DNA from 3 places in the Corynebacterium sp. 2571A genome. Region 1 is predicted to be linked to each of the others. Evidence: predicted binding sites of a transcription regulator. Region 1 holds the regulator's gene; each other region holds the start of a gene.
What was found. Region 1 encodes LexA, which represses DNA repair genes until DNA is damaged. Its sites were predicted from a motif close to CGAACANNTGTTCG; they were not measured.
Positions count from the first base shown of each region.

Region 2: QQS53_RS02560 (HNH endonuclease signature motif containing protein) is a predicted target of LexA. The motif match lies at 4,863-4,876, and genes of this name have one in related genera.
Region 3: QQS53_RS01150 (DUF222 domain-containing protein) is a predicted target of LexA. The motif match lies at 6,026-6,039, and genes of this name have one in related genera.

Region 1 is NZ_JASTTE010000004.1:7,466-14,801, reverse strand. Features, by position in the region: gene nrdR (transcriptional regulator NrdR) at 1-449, opposite strand, end outside; gene QQS53_RS08775 (hypothetical protein) at 570-1,016, opposite strand; gene lexA (transcriptional repressor LexA) at 1,272-1,976, shown strand; gene QQS53_RS08765 (DeoR/GlpR family DNA-binding transcription regulator) at 2,233-3,015, shown strand; gene ptsP (phosphoenolpyruvate--protein phosphotransferase) at 3,118-4,887, opposite strand; gene QQS53_RS08755 (1-phosphofructokinase family hexose kinase) at 5,338-6,306, shown strand; gene QQS53_RS08750 (PTS fructose transporter subunit IIABC) at 6,346-7,336, shown strand, end outside.
Region 2 is NZ_JASTTE010000001.1:513,840-521,175, forward strand. Features, by position in the region: gene QQS53_RS02540 (biotin--[acetyl-CoA-carboxylase] ligase) at 1-564, shown strand, start outside; gene QQS53_RS02545 (hypothetical protein) at 620-1,090, shown strand; gene QQS53_RS02550 (5-(carboxyamino)imidazole ribonucleotide synthase) at 1,241-2,449, shown strand; gene purE (5-(carboxyamino)imidazole ribonucleotide mutase) at 2,654-3,193, shown strand; gene QQS53_RS02560 (HNH endonuclease signature motif containing protein) at 3,292-4,839, opposite strand; gene QQS53_RS02565 (YdcF family protein) at 5,039-5,563, shown strand; gene QQS53_RS02570 (RNase H family protein) at 5,628-6,878, opposite strand.
Region 3 is NZ_JASTTE010000001.1:209,958-217,293, forward strand. Features, by position in the region: gene QQS53_RS01130 (DsbA family protein) at 1-610, opposite strand, end outside; gene rfbA (glucose-1-phosphate thymidylyltransferase RfbA) at 756-1,619, opposite strand; gene rfbD (dTDP-4-dehydrorhamnose reductase) at 1,631-3,001, opposite strand; gene rfbB (dTDP-glucose 4,6-dehydratase) at 3,108-4,106, opposite strand; gene QQS53_RS01150 (DUF222 domain-containing protein) at 4,359-5,933, opposite strand; gene QQS53_RS01155 (M1 family metallopeptidase) at 6,173-7,336, opposite strand, start outside.

The sequences.
Region 1 (7,336 bases):
CTGCGGTCGCGGCGCTTCATCAGGCGGATCTCCGACTCGAAATCGTCCGCGCTGTCGAAGGACTTATACACGGAGGCAAAGCGCAGGTACGCCACCTCATCGAGGTCGCGCAGCGGGTCGAGGATGGCAAGGCCAATATCGTTGGCGTTGATCTGGGAGCTGCCGTGGCTGCGCACGGTCTCCTCCACCTCCTGGGCTAGGCGCTTGAGCGCGTCGTCTGAGACGTCGCGGCCCTGGCAGGCGCGGCGCACGCCGCGGATCAGCTTGTCGCGGCTGAAGGGCTCGGACAGCCCGTTGCGCTTAACCACGGACAGCACCGCCTTTTCGACCGTGGTGAAACGGCCCCGGCACGAAGAACACTCGCGCCGGCGGCGGATGGACGCACCCGCGTCAACGACGCGGGAATCAATAACGCGTGACTGCTCGTGGTGACAAAATGGGCAATACAATGTGGCTCGCTCCCCGTATCTTTCTAGCTTTCCGGCTCAATCCGCCACCGCAGATAAAGCGGATGCGCTACCAGTCTACTGCGCCGGAGCGCGCCTCAACCGGCCGGGCGAGCCCGCCTACTAGTTCAGGGTCGCCTGCTGGGTCACGGCGCTGTCCGTCGTGCCCAGGGAACCGGCCGCATCCGTGCCGTCGACCAGGCCCATGCCCGCCGCCAACGTGCCCAGGAAGACGGCGAATCCGAACACAGCACCGAGCGCGTAGTTGCCCTTCTGGCGCGCCTGCTCAGTAACGGCGCCGCGCGGCTGCCCTGCGAAATCCTCGGCACTCAACGCGGGCTGCGAACGACGGTCTGTTCGATTATCTAGCGTGAGGGTTCGAGAATAACGCTCACTCGTGCCGGCCGGCCCGCCTCCCGGCCAGCCGGCGTTGGGGTTGCGGTTTCCGGAAAAGGGGGCGGAAGGCTCCCACACCGCGGCCGCGGGGACCACGGAAGGCGCGAGGGCGCCGGAGCGGTAAGCTGCATGTTCGGTGTTAGCAATACGGCGGTCATCAAATGCGAGAGTCATAGTAATCTTTCCTTTCTTGGTGCCACCGAGTCTAAATCTGGACCCCGACATGGCGCCGGCTTTTCTTCGTTCGAATGTTCGAATTAGGTTCTGTGTTCGATTTATAGCAGGCTTCCCAGAGTTTGTCTAGCGCGCGGTCGAAGATCTCGAACATTTGTACTTTTCGTGCTAGAAATGAAGGTAGGAATTTACGCGGGCCCGCAGTGCCTGTGACCGACTATCCGACCTGCCAACCAACTTGGAGAGTTAAAGACCATGGCCCGACCCAGCAAATCCTCACAGAAGCCCACCCTGGACTCCTTGAGTGCCCGCCAGCGGCGCATCCTCGAGGTCATTCACGACGCCGTGCTCCTGCGCGGCTACCCGCCGAGCATCCGCGAGATCGGTGACGCGGCCGGCCTCCAGTCCACCTCCTCGGTGGCCTATCAGCTCAAGCAGCTGGAGGAAAAGGGCTTCCTGCGGCGCGATCCCAACAAGCCGCGTGCGGTCGACGTTCGCCACCTCAACACTGAGAAGGAAGACGCGAAGGCCGAGAAGGCCAGCAAGTCCGCCGAGCTCCCCCAGACCCCGCCGGACGCGGGCCAGGTCAGCTACATCCCCGTCGTCGGGCGCATTGCCGCCGGGACCCCCATCACGGCCGAAGAAAACATCGACACCTATTACCCCATGCCGGACGAGGTCGTCGGCGGCGGGGACCTCTACATGCTGCAGGTCGTAGGCGACTCCATGCGGGACGCCGGCATCCTCGACGGGGATTGGGTCATCGTTCGCTCGCAGTCCACGGCCGAGGAAGGCGACTTCGTCGCGGCCCTACTGGACGGCGAGGAGGCAACCGTCAAGGAATTCCACCGCGACTCCACCGGCGTCTGGCTGCTGCCGCACAATGACGCTTACTCCCCCATCAACGGGGACGAATCAGAAATCATGGGCAAGGTCGTCTCCGTGATGCGCAAGCTTTAATTCCCCGGAACATCCCGCGTTATTCCCCCTTTCTGAGGTAATCAGGCATGCAAAATCTCACGCCGTGTGTGTGATCCCGGGTCCGGTTTGTCCGATCTACCTCAAGAGATACCCAAGCAGCCCAAGAATCGGGCGCTTGGGTTGTTCTGTTTGTGTTTGCCCACGCGGTTTTTCTGAGACAATTTGAGTAGACCCATTTCACCGTGTGCGCTAACCCATCAGCGTGCGTACCCACGGACCGAGGAGAACTACCCCCATGTATGCAGAAGAACGCCGTCGGCAGATTGCGTCCCTCACCGCCGTCGAGGGACGCGTCAATGTCACGGAACTCTCCCACAAATTCAACGTCACCGCAGAAACCATTCGCCGCGACTTGGCCGTTTTGGACCGGGAAGGCGTGGTGCACCGCGTCCACGGCGGCGCGGTGGCCTCGCAGACCTTCCAGACCGCCGAGTTCACCCTCGACACGCGCTCGCGCTCGGCCACGGGGGCAAAGTCCGCGATCGCCGAGGCCGCCCTCGAGTTCCTCCCCGAGACCCCAGGCAGCATCTTCTTGGACGCCGGCACCACCACGAATGCCTTAAGCGACCTGATCGCCGCCAGCCCGCTGGCCAACCAGCTGTCCATCGTGTCCAACAGCTTGCCCATTGCCCTGTCCCTGGCTAATAACGGCATCAAGGACGTCCAGCTGCTGGGCGGTACGGTACGCGGCATTACCCAGGCGGTAGTCGGTGACACCGCCCTGCGCACCATGGCGCTGCTGCGCGCCGACGTCGCCTTCATCGGCACCAACGCCCTGACCCTGGACCACGGCCTGTCCACGGCGGACGCGCAGGAGGCGGCCATCAAGGCCGCGTTCGTCACCAACGCCCGCAAGGTCGTTGTCCTGTGCGACTCTTCCAAGCTGGGCAACGACTATTTGGTCAGCTTTGCCAAGATCTCCGACATCGACGTCGTCATCACGGACTCGGCGGCACCGCAAAGCTTCGTCGACGCGCTACGCGAGCGCGAAATCACGGTCGTCACCGCCGACGCTTAAAGAAGGGCCTTTCCCTCCCTTCCCCCACATACCAAACACCCGGCGCAGGCCCGCAACTTGAAAAGCGGGGCCTGGGCCGGGTGTGATGTTTTTCGGCGGCGTTTAGTTGTCCGCCGCGGGGCGGGAGAATTCCTCGATGAGCTCGCGGACCTTCTCGCGGGCCTCAGAGGGGCCTTCGCAGGACACGGCCGCTGCTGCGATCTTCTGGCAGTCCTCAAAGCTCAGCTCGGCTAGCTGCGCGCCCACGCCGGCAACGGCGGTCGAGGCGGCCGACAGGGAGTTAACGCCCAGGCCGGTGAGCACCGCGGCGAGCATCGGATCCGCGGCGGCCTCGCCGCAGACGCCGACGGGGACGTTGTTGTCGCCGCCGACCACGCAGGTGTGCTGGATAAGCCGCAGCACGGCCGGCTGCCACGGGTCGGTCAGGTACGCCAGCTGCGGCGACAGGCGGTCCGCGGCCATGGTGTACTGGGTCAGGTCGTTCGTGCCGATGGACACGAAGTCGAGGTGCGGCATGATGGTGTCTGCCATCAGGGCGGCGGCGGGGACCTCAATCATCGCGCCCGGAATCAGGTTGCGCTCCCGGCACAGGCCGGCGAACCAACGGGCCTCGTTCGCGGTAGCCACCATCGGCGCCATGACCCAGGTCTGCGCGCCTTCCGGGCGCTGCTCGGCGGCCTGGGCGATGGCGTCCAACTGCCGGGTCAGCAGCGACTCGTTGTCGCGGGCGATACGCAGGCCGCGCACGCCGAGCGCCGGGTTCTCCTCGTCATCGAGGGTGGCGTAGCTAATAGGCTTGTCCGAGCCGGCGTCCAGGGTGCGCACGACGACCTTGCGGTCGCCGAAGGCGTTGAAGACCTTGGCGTAAATTTGGGCCTGCTCGTCGACACTCGGCTCCTCCGAAGCGTTGAGGAAGGACAGCTCGGTGCGGTACAGGCCCACGCCCTCGGCCTGGGTGCCGGCCGCCAGCCGCGCGGCGTTGCCGTCGGCGACGTTGGCCAGCAGCTGCACGCGGTAGCCGTCGTTGGTTTGCGCCGGGCCTTCCCACTGGGCGATCTTGGCGGCCTTGGCCTGGTATTCGGCCACGGCGGCCCGCGAGCTTTCGGAGTCCGCGCCGGTCTCGACCAGCCCGCGGGAACCGTCCACGAACAGCCACTGCCCTGCGGAAAGCTCGCGCAGCTTCGCGCCCGTGGCCACTATGCACGGGATGTCCAGCTGGCGCGCGATGATGGCGGTGTGGCTGGTGGGCCCGCCCAGCTCGGTCACCAGGGCCTTGATCCGGTCGATGTCCAGCGTCGCGGTATCCGCCGGCGCCAGGTCGTCGGCCAGGAGCACGGCCTCGCCCTCGACGTAGGGCAGGCCCGGCTCGTCCTCGCCGCGCAGCTCCGCGATGACGCGATCGCGCACGTCCTTCAGGTCCGTCGTGCGCTCGGCCATGACGCCGCCGGCGGATTCGAACATCGAGACAAACTTGTCCGTGGCGGCGACGACCGCGTATTCCGCGCCATTGCCGCCGCGCACGTTCTTGCGCACCGTCTTGTGCCAGCCCTTGTCCCGCGCCATCGAGGCAGTGGCCTTCAGGACCTCCGCCGCGTGGCCCTCAGCGCTTGCCGCCCGGCCCTCGAGGCGCTGCGCGACGGTTTCCGCGGCCTGTTGGAAGCGCGCAAACTCGGCCTCGCGCTGGCCTTCTGCGACGATGGCCTCGCCGGATTGCGGCAGCTGCGGGCGGGGACGTACCCACACCGCGGGAGCGTAGGCGACGCCGGCCACCACACCGGTGCCCGCGATGGTGCCCCGCTGTCCGGCTTCGTTAGCCGCAGCGCTCGCCGACGTGGTGTCCGCCAAGCTGCCAGTGTTGTCGGTGTTGGTCATGTAAAACTTCTCCCTACGTCTAAAGACTAAGTAGACAAGATCGATATACGCGTTGTGAAGGCAATCCTACTCAGGCTCGCCAGTACTCACTAGATACAAATTCTGCAGCTCTTCCGGAGCCGGCCCGGGGCCGCCTCGGCCCCGCAGAACAAGACTCGGGGTGGCCCTAGCAGCCTCCGCAAGAGAACAACTTTCCGCCTAGTCTACCGAGACCCACGAAAAACCACATATACCCATTGACATACGGGCATAATCGGGCAACAATACGAAGTAAACGTCTGCAAACGTTGTCACGCGTTACAGCTCGTTGACATTGACCCCTCGACCACTCGGCCGCGACCCGCCGCCTAGTCCCACCCCGCCCTGTGCCCTGCGCCGGCGGTTAAGGACAACTAGCGGTGAAACGCGGAACGCATGGTCGAAGCGCCCGCCGGAGGAAGCCCACCCACTATGATTTTGACGCTGACCCCTAACCCCAGCATCGACGCGACCCTGTCCCTCGATGAACCGCTGACCACCGGGCTGGTCCACCGCGCCCGGTCCGTCTCCCAAGTCGCCGGCGGCAAAGGGATCAACGTCACCCACGCCGCCTACCTGGCGGAGCACCCCACCGTTGCGCTGTTTCCGGCCGGCCCATCGGACCTCTTCCTCTCCCTGGTTGAGGAGGCCTCCCTGCCCTACGAGGCGGTACCCCTCGAGCAGACCATCCGCGTGAACACGACGATCACCGACCCGGCCGGTGACACCACCAAGATCAACGGCCCCGGCCCCTTGGTAGGCCCGGAGGTCCAGCAAGAGATCATCCAGCGCCTGGGCGCCCTGTCGGCCAACGCGGACTGGGTGGTCCTGGCCGGCTCCCTGCCGCCGGGCTGCCCGACCGACTGGTATTCCTCGCTCATCAAGGCCCTGCGCAGCGCCTCCCCGCGGACCCGGATAGCGGTAGACACCTCTGACCAGCCGATGCTGGAAATCGCCCGTAACCTGGAGGCGGCCGCACCGGACCTGCTCAAGCCCAACGGCTTCGAGCTCGGCCAGCTCGCCGGCGAAGACGGACTCGCCCTCGAGGAGCAGGCCGCGGGCGGCGATTATTCTGGAGTCGTGGCTGCTGCCCGCTCCGTGGTGCAGCGCGGAGTGGCCGAAATCCTGGTGACCCTGGGCGGTGCCGGCGCGGTACTCGTGACCGCGGATGGGGCCTGGGTGGCCACGCCCCCGGCCGCCGAGGTCGTCTCCACGGTCGGCGCCGGCGACTCCGCACTCGCCGGTTACCTGCTGGCGCGTACCAATGGGACCAGCCGCCCGGAGTCGCTCCGCCAGGCCGTCGCCTACGGCACGGCCGCCGCGGGCCTGGCCGGTACCACCCTGCCTCGGCCGGACCAGATCGACCTGGCGGGCACCACGCTCGACGAACTTGATAACTAAACATCCTTTCCCGAAATCCTAAAGAAATGGAGCTGTCTCATGGCTTCTGAAATCATCACCGCCGACCTGGTGGCCCTTGATGCCCACTTCGGTGATTCCGTCGACTCGGTCATCACCGAGCTGGCCACGCTGGTGCACGCCACCGGCCGCGCCACGGAGGTCGAAGGCTTGGCCCAGCCGGCCATCGAACGCGAGTCGAAGGGACGCACCGGCGTGGCCGGGCAGGTCGCCATCCCGCACTGCCGCTCCGCCGCGGTCACCGAGCCGACCCTGGCCTTTGCCCGGCTGGCCGACGGCGTCGACTTCTCCGGCCCGGACGGCGACGCGAACCTGGTCTTCCTCATCGCCGCCCCCGAAGGCGGCGGCAAGGCCCACCTGAAGATCCTGTCCAAGCTGGCCCGCGCGCTGGTCCGCCCGGACTTCCTCGAGGTCCTGCGCACCGCTCAGCGCCCGGAAGAGGTCGTCGAGGCCGTGCTCGGCGTGGTCAACGCCGAAAAGAAGCCGAAGAAGCAGGCCGCTGATACTACCGGTAGCGCCGGGGCGCAGGCCGGGGCCGCCGCGGCCACGGGTGCCGCTCCATCTCATGGCACTGATGCCACCGGTGCGCAGGAGTCGGCGTCCGGTGCCGCGGTCACGCGTATCGTGGCGGTGACCGCCTGCCCGACCGGTATTGCCCACACCTACATGGCAGCCGACGCGCTGACGCAAAACGCGGATACCCGCTCCGATATCGAGCTCCACGTGGAGACCCAGGGCTCCGCCAACCAGGAGCCGCTTCCCGGCAGCGTCATCGAGGCTGCCGATGCCGTCATCTTCGCCACCGACGTCGGGGTCCGCGACCGCGAGCGCTTCGCCGGCAAACCGGTAATCGAGTCCGGCGTCAAGCGCGCCATCAACGAGCCCGGCACCATGCTGGATGAGGCCGTGGCGGCCGCGCAGAACCCGAACGCCCGCAAGGTCAGCGGTACCGCCGCGGCCCAGTCCAACGAGGCCGAGGAAGGCGCCAAGCTGGGCTGGGGCAAGCGCATCC
Region 2 (7,336 bases), on a different contig from region 1:
AAGGGCGGGGAGTTCAAGTCCGGCAAGGCCGCCGGCGAGCTGAACAAGACTGAGCTGAACCAGACCGAGCTGAGCAAGGCGGAGGTCAACAAAGCAGAGCTGAGCAAGGCGGAGGTCAACAAAGCAGAGCTGAACAAGACCGAGATCAACAAGGCCGAGGTTGCCCCTAAGACCGAGGCAGCCCCCAAGACCGAGGCTGGCGCCGCCCCGAGCGCCCGCGTCGTGCTGGGCATGGGCCTGAATGTCACCCTGACCCGGGAGGACCTGCCGATTGAGAAGGCGACATCGCTAGCGCTGGAGGGCCGCAACACGGACCGCACCCAGCTGGCGATTGACCTGCTGACCAATCTGCGCCGACGCATCGCCCAGTGGCAGAACCAGGATCCGCAGCTGATGCGGGACTACCGCGCAGTGTGCTCGTCGATTGGCCAGGAGGTGCGCCTGGAGGCGCCGACGGGGGATGTGGAGGGCATCGTCGAGGGCGTTGCCGACGACGGCCGCATCAACGTCGGCGGCGAGTACTACTCGGCCGGCGACGTGACCCACCTGCGGCCGCAGCGCTAGAAACCTCCACCGCCCCTTCGCCGCCGATGCCATCCCGGGTAAGCTTTAGGGCGCTATGGGATATATGACGATGGGGCCCGGTGAGGCCAAGCGGGTCGACGTGACCGCGCCTTTCCGCACGCTCGTCTTCCCGCTGCTGGAGCTCATCCTGATTACGGGGGTGTGCTGGATAGCCATCGGCTGGCTGGACGCGCAGGGGGCGGACCTGCGCCTGCGCAACGCGCTGGTCGTGCTGTGGGGCGCGCTCAGCGTGTGGCGCTTCGTGCTGCCGGTCATCCGTTCTCGCCGGAAGCGTTTCATCGTCACGGACCGGCGGGTCATCGCCCGGGCGGCCCGGCTGGGTGGCCGGCCGGATTCGATCCCGCTGCGCGACATCGTGGGGGCGCGGCGTCGCCGGGGCGGCATTTCGCTGGCGATCCGCGGCTACGACCAGGCGCTGTACTTCCCGGACGTGCCGAAGACCAAGAAGGTCGAGGCGGCCATCGGGGATCAGCTGCGAGCGCTGCGGTCTCCCATCTGGCGCTAGCGGTCGGGAACCAAGCGAGGCCCGGAGCAACCCCGCCCGGAGCAACCCAGCCCGGAGCAACCCAGCCCGCTACTAGCAAATTGGGGTACCGTCATGCCCGGTTTCCTGGGGTGACGCGCGAGCCGCCGGCGCCGCGCTAGGATTGAAAACGTGAGTGAACAAGCTGGAAATCCCCAAGCCCATGCCCCCGGTATGCCAGTGGTCACCGTCATCGGTGACGGTCAGCTGGCGCGGATGATGCAGACCGCCGCCATCGAGCTGGGGCAGTCGCTGCGCCTGCTGGCGGGCAGCCCTGATTCGTCGGCCGCGCAGGTCTGCGTCGACGTGGTGGTGGGCGACTACACCGATTACGACGACCTGTTGCGGGCCGTCGAGGGCGCGGACGCGGTCACTTTCGACCACGAGCACGTCCCGAACAAGCACTTGGAGGCCCTCATCGAGGCCGGCTACAACGTGCAGCCGGTGCCGTCCGCCCTGGTCAACGCGCAGGACAAGCTCGTCATGCGCCGCCGCCTGCGGGAGCTCGGCGCCCCGGTCCCGGAGTTCGCCGAAATCACCAGCACTAACGATGCCTCCTCTTTCTGGTCCGCCACCTCCGGCCAGGTCTGCCTGAAGGCCCGCCGCGGCGGCTACGACGGCAAGGGTGTTTGGTTCCCCTCCACCGAGGAGGATCTGGTCAACCTGGTTAGCGAGCTGCTGGAGGCCGGCACCCCGCTGATGGCGGAGAAGAAGGTCGCCCTGACCCGCGAGCTGTCCGCCCTGGTGGCGCGAACCCCGTCGGGGCAGACCGCTTCCTGGCCGATCACAGAGTCGGTCCAGCGCGACGGCATCTGCTCCGAGGCGGTCGCCCCGGCCCCCGGGCTCAGCTCCGCCCTCGAGTCCCGCGCCTCCCAGCTGGGCGTCTTGATCGCCGAGTCGCTCGGCGTCACCGGCGTCCTGGCGGTCGAGCTCTTCGCCTTTACCAACGATGCCGGCGAGGAGGACGTCGCCATCAACGAACTGGCGATGCGCCCCCACAACACCGGCCACTGGACCCAGGATGGCTGCGTGACCTCCCAGTTCGAGCAGCACCTGCGGGCCGTCATCGACTACCCGCTCGGCTCTACCACCCCGACCGCCCCGGTCACCGTGATGGCCAACGTCCTGGGCGCCGAGGAGGATCCGGAGATGCCGATGGCCCAGCGCGCCGTCGAGGTCCACCGCCGCTTCCCGCAGGCCAAGATCCACCTCTACGGTAAGGGCCACCGCCCGGGGCGTAAGATCGGCCACGTCAACCTGACCGGCCAGGACGCGGAGCAGACCCGGCACGAGGCCCGCCTGGCGGCAGGCTTCCTGGTCAACGCCCGCTGGGACGACTAGCCACCGCGGCCCGGCAGCTTCCTCCGGGCTCGGCGTACCTTCACCTCAGCCTTCGGAACCTGCCCCCAGGATCCAGCACCGCAGAACGCGTAGCCCCAGCACCCAACGGCCGTAACCTCAGCACCCAGCGGCCGTAACCCCAGCACCCAGCAGCCGTAACCCCAACGCTCAGAACCCAAAACTCACAAAGGAGTGCCCCACAGCATGACCGCTACCCCAGAGAACGCAGCGAACACCGAGAACACCCAGGCCCGCGTCGGCATCATCATGGGTTCCGATTCCGACTGGCCCACCGTCGAACCGGCCGCCCAGGTGCTGGCCGAATTCGGCGTCCCCTTTGAGGTCGGTGTCGTCTCCGCCCACCGCACTCCGGAGAAGATGCTCGCTTACGCCAAGCAGGCCCACACCCGCGGCTTGCAGGCCATCATCGCCTGCGCGGGCGGAGCGGCCCACCTGCCGGGCATGGTCGCGGCGGCCACCCCGCTGCCGGTCATCGGTATCCCGCGGGCCCTGAAGGAGCTCGACGGTCTGGATTCCTTGCTGTCCATCGTCCAGATGCCGGGCGGGGTCCCGGTCGCCACCGTCTCTATCGGGGGAGCCAAGAACGCCGGCCTCCTGGCGGTTCGGATCCTGGGCGCGGGCGACCCCCAGCTGATCGAGAAGATGAGCAAATACCAGCAGGACATGGCAGATTCCGTGGAGGAAAAGGACGCAAACCTCCGCCGGAAACTGCTGGGTGACTAGCACGGATCTCACTGACCTTGCCGCGGGCAGGATCCACTTCCAGTATCCACTACCGGCATTCGCTACCGTTTTAACTAGGCCGTCTTAACTACGCCGCTTTAACTAGCGGCCGCGGTTTGCCGTCGGAGCTTATACCCGGCGGCCTCTTGAGCGGCGACTGATTCATTGCATTCGACGTCGCTACTTCCGGGCCTGACGAACCCGACCCTTCCGCTTCTCGGATCCCTGGCCGCATGGCCCATGTTTCCTCTGCCATCTTGTCTGTCGTTGTTGTTGACGTGATGGGAGCGGCATAACAAGGTCAGATTGTGTATGTCGGTGACCCCGCCGTAGTACCAGGCCTGCAGGTGGTGGACATCGCAAGCATTGGCGGCCCGGTCGCACCCGGGGTGGGAACACACCAGCTCGGAGGCAATCAGCGCCAGCTTCTGCATGAAGCTCGCCGTCCGCTTCGAGCGCCCCAGCGCCAGCGGCTGGAAGTCCTCGCAGTCCATGATGCAGAGGTAATCACTAGCCGCGGCCCCGAGCCGGATAATGTCCAGCGGGGTCAGCGAGTGCCCGGTGTTGGTCGGCAGCAGGGAATCCGCCTTGAGGTTCTCGAAGTCATCGACCGTGCCGGAGATGATGATGGAGCCCAGGCCGGGGTGCGCCTTCTCGCGCGAGCCGAGGTACTCCTGCAGAATTGCGGTGAACTGGTCTGCCATCCGCTGACGGTAGTTGCGCTTGTCCTCCTCCGGCGGCAGGTCCGGGGTGCCCGGACGCGTGGCGGGTGCAAACGCCTGGCTCATCAGCGCCGCGGTGGCGCCATCCAGGTAACCGCTCACGTGCACGCCACCGTCGGCGTCCGCGGGGCTGAACTCCAAATGACGCTTGCGGGTGGCGGCAAACCGGTCCCGGTTGCCGAAGGGATCCCGGCTGCGGGCATTCGCCGCACGGACCTCGCGGCGCAGCCACTGGGCGAAGTCCTTGAGGTTCCGCTTCTTCGCCTCGTCGATGGCCTTGTTGCGCAGCTCGTTCGGCCCCGGGGTGGCGTGGGCGTTGAGGTGCTTGAGCTCGCGGTCAATGATGGCCAGGTAGCGGCCGCGGAGCGCTTCCTTCTCCCGCAGCTTGCGCTGCGCCTCAGCGCGGGCCCTTTCCTCGCGCTCCCTGCGGAGACGAGCCTCTTCTTCGGCCTTCCTGCGGCGCTCCTCGGCATGCTTTCGGCGTTCTTCTGCCGCCTGAGCATCCTCCGCGGAATCCCCAGTTTCCCCAGTTTCCCCAGTTTCCCCAGAATCCCCAGAGTCTGCAGCATCCTCCTGCGGATCCTGCAACGGCGGCGGATCTAACAGGGGAGCGGTCCCGAAGATGGTCTGCCCGTTGCGGAGCCGGTCCTTCGCCTCCCCGTAGGACAGCCCCAGCCGGTTCATCAGGTAGTCCATCACCCGCGTGGAGTTGACGTGGCGGCCAGCGTCGTCGCGTTCGGCGATGAACGCAAATGCGGCATCGATAGTAGTGATGGTGCCGGAGAGGGCAGCGAGCTTCTCGAAATAAGGGTAGATCTCACCAAAGTACACCGAGTCCACCTCCGTGACGGCGGCGTGCAGGCGTGAGTATGCCTGTTCGATTTCGGCTACACATTCGGCAATGGATTGAGTTGCTTTGGTCATGATCTTCACCCCCTTGAGGTGCTCGAACCTTTGTTCCTTACGCCTTCAATCCTATTCAACCAACCACCCCACGCAACCCCTAAAGCACAACTTTGTTCTAGATGGTTACATTGTTAGTAAAACGGGGGTAACCTCTGGCAGCAATAGGCATATACGGCGCCGAACAGGACGGCTAATGCCCTCAAGTATCCTAATTCTTATGTTCAGAAACGACGGCGGAAAAGCCTCCGGGCGACCCACGCTTGATCCGACGGCCCCCATCGTCGTCCTTGGCTCGCGCACGACCGCCGGCCGCCCCGAACCGCTGCTCCGCGCACGTCTCATCACCGCCGCCCGCCTCGCCCAAGCGCACCCCCAAGCCCCCATCGTGGTCAGCGGGCACGGGGAAGCGCTCCCGATGCACAACTACCTCACCGCCCACGGCATCAACCCGGAGCGCATCCTCCTCGAACCCCTGGCCACCAGCACGAACGAAAACCTCGAAAACTCCGCGCGCTTGCTGCCCCCGGGCTCGACGATGACCGTCGTCACCAGCAACTTCCACATCTTGCGCACCCGGCTCTGGGCCTGGCACCTCAAAATTCCCATCCACACGGTCGCCGCCCCGACCCCGCACGGCCACAAACTACAAAACTATGCCCGCGAGCTCGCCGCGACGCCGCATTCCGCGCTGCGCATCGCTTGGCGACGCCTCCGGCACCGCCTCGAGGGCCGCCCCGACTAACCCTGAACGGCCCCAAACGGCCCCCAAACGGCCTTCAAGCGGCCCCCAAGCAAGCCCCCAAAAACTAGGCCCCAGAACCCGCGCCCGGACTGCCGCGCCGGCGTCCGCTGCGACGACGTCCCCCGCGTCGCCCGCCCCGACGCCGCTTATTCCGCGCGCCAGAGCCTGAACCAGCCCCGGACCTAGACCTAGAACCAGCACCAGAGCCACCAGCACCCCGCGTCACCGACTCGGGCAGGCGCGACGCCGCCCGCTTGTGGGCGTCCTTCGCGGCTTCCTGCAGGGCCTTATCGATGCCCTCCGCCAGGGTGTCGCGGACCTCCTTTTGGCGGTAGGCGATGGCGCGCAGCCCCATGATGGCGATCTTGTCGGCGGCGCGGTTGAGGGGGTCGCCGGAGTGGCCCATGACGCGCCGGAAGGTGATGCTGCGCTGCCCCTGGTTGTCCTTCCAGGCCTGCTGGAAGCGGGAGAGCGCGCCCGGATGGATGCCGCGCCAGCGCTTGCCGAGTTTGCCCTGGCCGGTGATGTAATCGACGGCGCGCAGGGCGGCCTGGCTGTCGCTCTCGATGAGGACGTCGGTGGCATCGGTGTGCACCAAGTACTTCAGGGCGAGGGTGAGGGCCTCGAGCTCCAGCTCGTCGGTGGAGGCCTTCGTGCGCCGAGTGAGTAGCTGGTAGTCGCCGTTGCTGGCGACGAAACAGGACGCGCCCTTGATGTTGGTGTCGGAGGAGGCATCGGTGGCGATGCGGGTGGGGGCGGCATCGTTAGCGTTAGAAAAGTCGGAGAACTGCGGCCACCAGTGGGCTTCCGTGGCGGGCGGGGGAGTGGGCTTGCGCTTGGGGGACTGGCCGTTGCGCTTGCCCTCGCGCTTGGCCTTGGTCTCCTCGACGGTGCGTAGCTTGCTGGCTCGGGGGCAGGCGCGGTTGTACTCGGAAAAGCTGCCGGTGACCAGGTAGCCCTGCTTTTCTAACTCTAGGCGCAGCGCCCCGCGCCGGCGGCCGACGTTGCACCAGACCTTCTTCTTGGCCCCGTTAAAGCTGCGGATGCCGCTGATGGCGTCATTGAGGTCGCGCATCACCGGCCCCACGGTGTCTTCCTCCGTGGTCCGCCCGGTGCGCACAAACCGCGGGCCGGGCTTGGCATCCACGGCAATGACCCACCCGTTGAGCTTGCCCTCCGCAGCGGACTTCCAGGGGATGTCCCACATGGCGATGGCCACGTGCACCGGCGCGTTGTGCATCTGCGGGGTGACCTTTCGCGATCGGTAAGTGCGTGATTCTGTACCTACCAGCGCGGCGAGATCGACGGGTTCCATGCCTACTAGTAAACCGTACCGGCATCCGGGCCCGTTCCCCGGGGCCCACCAACAGCCACCAGCAGCCCACCAACAGCCACCAGCAGCCCACCAACAGCCACCAGCAGCGACCCAGCCCACCGACAGCCGCCCAGCCCACCAAACAGCCACCCAGCCCACCAACAGCCGCCTCCCCCGGGCTACCCACGATGCCCACGGGGCTAGGCGGGTGGGGTTCGCCTTTACATATTGTTCAACAACCCCCTAAGATGATGCGCATCACAAACCCGTGTGACCTATATCGCGGAGGGAAAATAATGAGTGCACAGACACCCGAATCCACTTCTCACGCCGGCTCTAACCCAGGCCGGGACTCCAACCAGGGCCCCGCCCCCAGCAACCAGAGCGCCAGCCCGGCCGACAGCCAGGGCCCCGCCCAGGGTTCCGCCCAGGCCGCAGGCACCGCCCAACCGGCTGCC
Region 3 (7,336 bases), on a different contig from region 1:
CGAAGGCGGCCTTCTGGAACTCCGCGAACTTGCCCTGGGCGGCCGCGGCCCGGCCGGCCTTCGCCCCGTCGATGGCGTGGGGGCCGTTGACCGGGAAGTCATTCCACTCGATGCGCACCAGGCCCTTATCGACGTAATCCGCGATGAGGGCGGGCGCCGTCTGGTTGTGGAAGCGGGAGCAGAAGGGGCACTCGAAGTCGGAGAACTCGGAGATGACCACGGGGGCATCGAGGGCGCCGCGGGCGAAGGGATCGTTGTCGGCCCGGCGGTGGACCTTGTCGATGTCCTCGTTGGAGGAGATGGTGCCGGACGGCCCGTACAGCTTGGGATCGCCGTTGGGATCGTCGAAGTTGGTGCCCGGGGCGGCCGGGGTGGCTGGGGCGGCCTGGGCCGACTCGCTTGCTGGCTGGCTGTGGCTGGCGGCCCCGCCGTTGCTGCTATTGCTGCTGTTGGCGTTGCTGGCGGCATCGTCGGCGCCGTTGCGGTCGGCGACCAGGAAGCCGATGACGACGGCCAGCACCACGATGACGGCGGTGAGCACCCACACGACGGCGGGGACGTCGCGGAGGGCGGAGGGCCGCTTCTGTCCCACCAGGGGTTGGTCGTACATTGAGCTATCGGGCACGGGGCCTCCTCCGTCTAGAGCCGTGGGCTGCAAGCATGACAAGATGCAGCGGGAATAAAACCTGCGTCCCGGACAGTCTAGCCCGGGCGGCGCGGTGCGGGGGCGTGCGGTGCGGGGGTGTGCGGTGTGGCTAGTCCTCGGCCGCGGCGCGCAGGTAGGCCCCGTAGCCCGACTTGTCGAGGCCGGCGGCCAGGCGCAGCAGCTGTTCGCGGTCGATGAAGCCCTCGCGGAAGGCGGCCACCTCGGGCGATCCCAGGACGGTGCCGGTGCGCTTCTGGATGACCTCGACGTAGGCGGAGGCCTCGCTCATCGAATCCACGGTGCCGGTGTCCAGCCACACGTCGCCGCGCCGCATGCGCTTGACCGAGAGTTCCCCGCGGCGTAGGTATTCCTCGTTGACGGCCGTGATCTCCAGCTCCCCGCGGGACGAGGGCTGAATGGACCGGGCGATCTCGCAGACCTGGTTGTCGTAGAAGTACAGGCCGACGACGGCGTGGCTGGACTTCGGGTGTTCTGGCTTCTCCTCGATGCTGATGGCCCGCCCGTCGGGGGCGAACTCGACCACGCCGTAGCGCTGGGGATCGGAGACCTCGTAGGCGAAGATGACGCCCCCGTGCGGGGACCGGCACTCGGGCAGGGCGCTGCTGAAGCCGTGGCCGTCGAAGATGTTGTCGCCCAAAACGAGGGCGACGTCGTCGCCGCCGATGAAATCCTCGCCGATGATGAAGGCCTGCGCCAGGCCCTCGGGTCGGGGCTGGACTGCGTAGGAGAGCATGAGGCCCAGCTGGGATCCGTCGCCTAACAGGCGCTGGAAGGAGGCGGAATCCTCCGGGGTGGTGATGATGAGGATCTCCCGGATGCCCGCCTGGATCAGGGTGGACAGCGGGTAGTAGACCATCGGCTTGTCGTAGATCGGCATGAGCTGCTTAGAGATCCCCTGGGTGATGGGGTAGAGCCGCGTGCCGGAACCGCCGGCCAGGATGATGCCTTTCATGCTTTAAAAGTCTAGCTTTCCGCTTCCCCGGCGGCCGGGTACAACGCCAGGTAGAGGGCCAGGGCGGCCCGCCAGTTCTGGGGCCGGAAGCCGGTGGCCTCCAGCTTGCTCAAATCGAGGGTCGACTCGGCCGGGCGCGGGGCCGCGCCGGGCTGGGCGAAGTGATCTGTGGTGGTCGGGTGGACCTCGGCCGGATCGTGCCCTATGCCGATGAAGGTGGCCATCGCCAGCTCGTCGCGCCCGACGGTGTCGCCCGTGTTGGTGACGTTGTAGACGCCGTACTCGGCCCCGGAGTCCAGCAAGTGCTTGATGGCCTTGGCCAGGTCCTCAGCGAAGGTGGGGCGGCCGCGCTGATCGGCAACCACCTCGGGCTCCACCCCGCGCAGGGCGAGGCCGCGCATGGCCTCGACGAAGTTGTTGCCGTCGCCGAATACCCAGCTGGTGCGCACCACGTAATGGCGGGCGGTGGCCTGGGCGGCGGCATCGCCAGCCGCCTTCGATGCCCCATACACGCTCAGCGGGCTCACTTCCTCCTGCTCGGAGTGGACCTTCTCGGTGCCGTCGAAAATATAGTCGCTGCTGACGTGCACCAGGGTCAGGTTGTGGGCGCTAGCGATGCCGGCCAGCCGCGCCACCGCCTGCGCGTTGACGGCCCAGGCGGCCGCGCGATCGCGCTCGGCCCCGTCGACGTCGTTGTAGGCGGCGCAGTTGATGATCGCGGAATAGTCGCGCCAGCGGCGGGCCTCGGCGAGGTGGGGGTCGGTGATGTCGAGATCGGCGCGGGTGGCGAACTCGGCGTGGGGCAGGATCCGCTGGAGGGCGCGCCCCAGCTGCCCGTCGGCGCCGGTGACCAGGACCTTGCGCGGGGGCATCGGGGTCGCCTCGGAAAGTTGCGGGTGGGCCCCGTCCTTGTCGGAGATCTCGGTCGGCTCCAGCGGCCAGTCCACCAGGTCGAGGTTGACGGCCGGGTAAGACGCCTCCGGGGACCAGTGATCGTTGACCAGGTAGGAATAGGCGGTCGGCTCCAGGGCCTGGAAGCCGTTGGCCACCCCGCGGGGGACGAAGACGGCCGTGTCGGGGCCAATCTCGGTGGTGACCAACTCGCCGTAGGTATCGGATCCTTCCCGCAAATCGCACCAGGCCCCGAAGACCTTGCCGTAGGCGACAGAGACCAGCTTGTCCCAGGGCTCGGCGTGCAGGCCCCGGGTCACCCCGGCGGTCGCGTTGAAGGACACGTTGTTTTGGACCGGTGCGAAGTCGGGGAGGCCGGCCGCCACCATCTTCTCCCGCTGCCAGTTCTCCTTGAACCAGCCCCGGTCATCCCCGTGGACGTCCAAGTCCACAATGAGGAGCCCCTCGATGCCCGTGGTGCGAATGTCCATTCTGTCCTTTCGTGGTTCCTGGTTATTAAGTCTGGTCTTGGGTCTGGGTTTTGGATCTACGTTTTAGGCCTGCTTGTTAGACCTGCTTGCTAGACCCTGGCCGATCCTACTGTCCCTGCCGGGCGTAGCCGGCCTCGACGTCCTGCTTGCTGGCCTCCCACCAGTCACGGTTGTCGGCGTACCACGCGATGGTGTCTTCCAGGCCGGCGCGCAGATCCGTGAACCGCGGGGCCCAGCCCAGTTCGGTGCGCAGCTTGGTCGCGTCCATGGCGTAGCGCTGGTCGTGTCCGGGGCGGTCCGCCACGTGGTCGAAGCCGTCGGCCCCCATCAATTCGCAGATGGTTTCCATGACCTGCAGGTTGCTGGTGTCGGGTTGGTCGGCGCCGATGTTGTAGGTCTCGCCCAGTCGGCCGCGTTCCAGGATGTCGATCACGGCCCGGTTGTGGTCGTCGACGTGGATCCAGTCGCGCACCTGCTCCCCGGTGCCGTACAGCTTCGGGCGCAGGCCGGACAGGATGTTCGTGATCTGGCGGGGAATGAACTTCTCGATGTGCTGGTAGGGGCCGTAATTGTTCGAGCAATTCGACACCGTCACGGGCAGGCCGAAGGACCGCGCCCAGGCGCGCACCAGGTGATCGGATCCCGCCTTCGATGCCGAGTACGGCGACGATGGCTGATACGCCGTCGATTCCGTAAACCGCGTGTCGGCCCCAATCTCCAGATCGCCGAAGACCTCGTCGGTAGAAACGTGGTGGAAGCGGGTCCCGCGGGCGCGGGCGGCCTCCAGCAGGGTAAAAGTCCCCACCAGGTTGGTCTGGATGAACGGTGACGGGTCGCGCAGGGAGTTGTCGTTATGGGATTCGGCCGCAAAGTGAACCACCGCGTCAACGTCCCGCATGAGCTGGTTGACCAGTTCCGCGTCCGCGATGTCGCCCTGGACGAAGGAGCAGCGGTCGCCCTCCAGATCGGCGATGTTGGCGCGGTTTCCCGCGTAGGTCAGCTTGTCGAGGACCACCACCGAGTAGTCGGTTTCCGCTAGGGTCAGCCGGACGAAATTGGAACCGATGAAGCCGGCCCCGCCGGTCACGAGCAACGTAGACATAATGGTCACCATCCTACTTCAGCGGTTGCCTCGGAGTCTGCCACCGCAATTTCTCACCACGAGCAGCCCAGTAGACCCAAGCAGCCCAGTAGACCCAAGCTGCACCGAACAGCCCCAAGCAGCCCCGGACAGTGCCGGACAGTGCCGAACAGCCCCGAGGAGCCCCCAAAAGCCTCAGGAGCCGAGGCACGCGTGAATCCCCGCCAGGACACACGGGCGTGCCCTTGGCAGGGGAGGGTGAACAGGGACAACATCTTAACTAAACAACGGAGCCTGGCTGTGCGGGTCTGGCGGGGGAGCCTCGCCGCCCGAGGCGGAACCGGCACGGGGTCCGGGACTAGTGCCAGTGGGTGGAGCACCCCGGTGGCGGACCTTATGGCCGCACGATTGCTGGGCCGCGGGCGATTCGTTGAACCGCAGCGGTTGCCCCGGCCCGGCCCGGTGGCCGGTACGCCTGGTCTCGGGGGACCTGTCGGCGTGGCCCATGTTGTTGGCGCCATCCCGGAAGTCGTTGTTGTCCACGTGGTGGCGTCGGCACCGGAGCGTGAGATTGGAGATGTCGGTATCTCCTCCCAAGGCCCAGGCGATGACGTGGTGGACGTCGCAGTCAACCCAGGCCCGGTTGCAGTCCGGGTGGGTGCACACCAGCTCGGAGGCGGCCAGGGCAATCTTTTGCCAGAGGCTTGCCGTGCGCTTGTTGCGCGCCAGCTCGAGCGGGAAGCCGTGGGGGTCGAGGAGACAGAGGAAGTCGTGCTCGGCGAGCCCCATGCGGAGAAGGTCGAGCGGGCTGACCGAGATTCCCGCGGTCGTCGGGAAGCGGCTCTCGCCGGTCATATTCTCAAGGTCATCCATGGTGAGGGTGACCAGAAGGCCCGCGGCGCCGCCCGTGGACTGGTCCTTGGAGGACAGGTAGCGCCGGCAGATGTAGCGCAGGTGGTCCACGTTGCGCTCCTGGAAGGTGCGCTTGTCCTCTTGGTCCAGCCCGCTTTCCTTCAAAGCGGCGTTGTCCGCGTTGCGTGCGTTCGCCAGAGCGTTCTTGACGAGCGCGGCGGTGGCGGGGTCTAGGTAGCCGCGGACGTGCACGCCTCCGTCGGCATCCGGGTTGGATAGGACTAACCGGCGCTTCTTGTAGGCGGCGTCCTTATCCTTGGTGCCTTCCGGGGTACGGGCGGTGAGGTTGGCGTTCTTAATCTGCTTGCGCAGCCAGTCCCGCAGCGTGTGCAGCGAGGTGTCCTTTGCCTTTTCCAGAGCCTGCTCGCGCAGCTGCTTGTGGCCCGGGGTGGCGTGCCGGTTGAGGTGTTTGAGCTCCGATTCAATCATCGCGAGCACCTTGGCGCTAGTGGTCTGGCCGTCCTCCAGGAGGCGCTTGCGGCGACGCTCCTCAGCTTCCTTTTCCGCCTGTGCCCGACGCTGCGCTTCCGCGTCGGCCGCCTGCTGGCGGGCGCGTTCCTCATCGCTGACAGCCTGGACGTCGTCGGGCAGGGGAGTCGGTTCCGGAGTGGGTGCGGCCTCATCGAGGGGACTGAACAGATCACGGCCGGTCTCGAGCCGATCGCGCGCGGTGGCAAAGTCCAGACCGAGGCGCGCCATGAGGTAGTCGATGGCCTTGGATGAGCCGACCTGGCGGCCGGCGTCGTCGCGTTCAGCGAGGAAGGCGAAGGCGCCATCGATGACGGTCTTGTTGTTGAAGGCGTATTCGAAGGCTTCGAAGCCGCGGTGAAGACGTCCAAACGACAGGTCTTCGGGATTCTTCATCAGGGAGCGTAACCGCTCCATGGAGCCAGAGATTTCTTTGAGCGTTGCTAGGATTTCGTCGTGCTGGTCAGTCATGGCGGTCACCCCCTAAGGAACCGTCGTGTAGAACCTTTATTCGCTTACGTGTTCTAGTATATCGAAGAAAAAGCCCGTGTCAACAGTAAAAAAGAAAATATGTTCGAATTTTTTAAAGTGCCTGTTCGGCAGAGCTGGCTTAGTTTAAGGCGCAACTAAAATAGGTGGCCAACCCAGCCAAATACGACCCAAAGACCCAGCCGTACAAGGCCCAATCAACCAGCTCCCAGCAGCACCAACTACTTCGGGAATCGCGGCAACTCCCGCTCGTTCAGCCACTGATTCCAGAGGCCCTCCACGTCCGCAACAGAAACCCCGGAAGCATCCTTAACAGCCCCCGTCAGAGCCTCCCAGAAGTCCTGCGCAACCACGTTCCCGTGCAGGTTATCGGCGAGGTAGGAGCGGACGAGGGGGAAGAAGGTGGCATCGCCAAGCAGGCGCCGCAGGGAGTGGATGAACAGGGCGCCGCGCTTGTAGACGCGGTCGTCGAACATGTCGCGGGTGCCGGGGTCGGCCAGCAGGAGGTCGTGGGGCTTGCGGGAGAGGACCGAGTAGTGGGAGTGGGCGGCATCGTGGGCCGTGGACTGGCCGGCGTGCTCGCCCCAGAGCCACTCGCAGTAGCAGGCGAAACCCTCGTTGAGCCAGATGTCCTGCCAGCGGCTAAGGCCCACCGCGTTGCCGAACCACTGGTGGGAAAGCTCGTGGAAGATGAGCCGCTCAAAGGCGTGGTCGCCGCGCACGTGGTTGGAGCCAAAGATGGAAATACCCTGCGCCTCCAGCGGGATTTCCAGATCGTCTTCGGTGACGACCACGCGGTAGTCGGGGAAGGGGTACGGCCCGAAGGTCTCGGCCAGGAAATCGAGCATCTCCTGCTGGCGCCCGAATTCCTCAGCCACCTGTTCGCGCAGGTTCGCCGGCGCGTACGCCACGGTGTTAGGGCCCAGGCGGAACTCGCTGAACTCGCCCACCTGCACCGTCGCCAGGTAGGTAGCCATAGGCTTATCGATGCGGTAGTGCCACACCGTCCGCGACGATCCCGCCGTGGCCTTGTCGACCAGCGTGCCGTTGGCGACGACGGTGAAGGGGTCGTCGGCCGTGATGGCGAGGTCGAAGGTGGCCTTCTGGCTCGGGTGGTCGTCGCACGGGAACCAGCTCGGCGCCCCGTTGGGCTGGCTGGCGACCAGGGAACCGGACTCGGTCTCCTCCCAGCCGATTTCCCCCCAGGGGCTGGCGATGGGCCGCGGGTTGCCGCCGTAGCGGATTGCCAGCGTGATTTCTGCCCCCGATGCCACCGGCTCGGCAAACGAAATCCGCAGCTTGCCGCCCGAGGTCTTAAAGCGGGCCACCCTTGGGCCCGCAGGGCAGCTGACGCGGCGTACCGCCATCGCCGGCCCCAGGTCGAG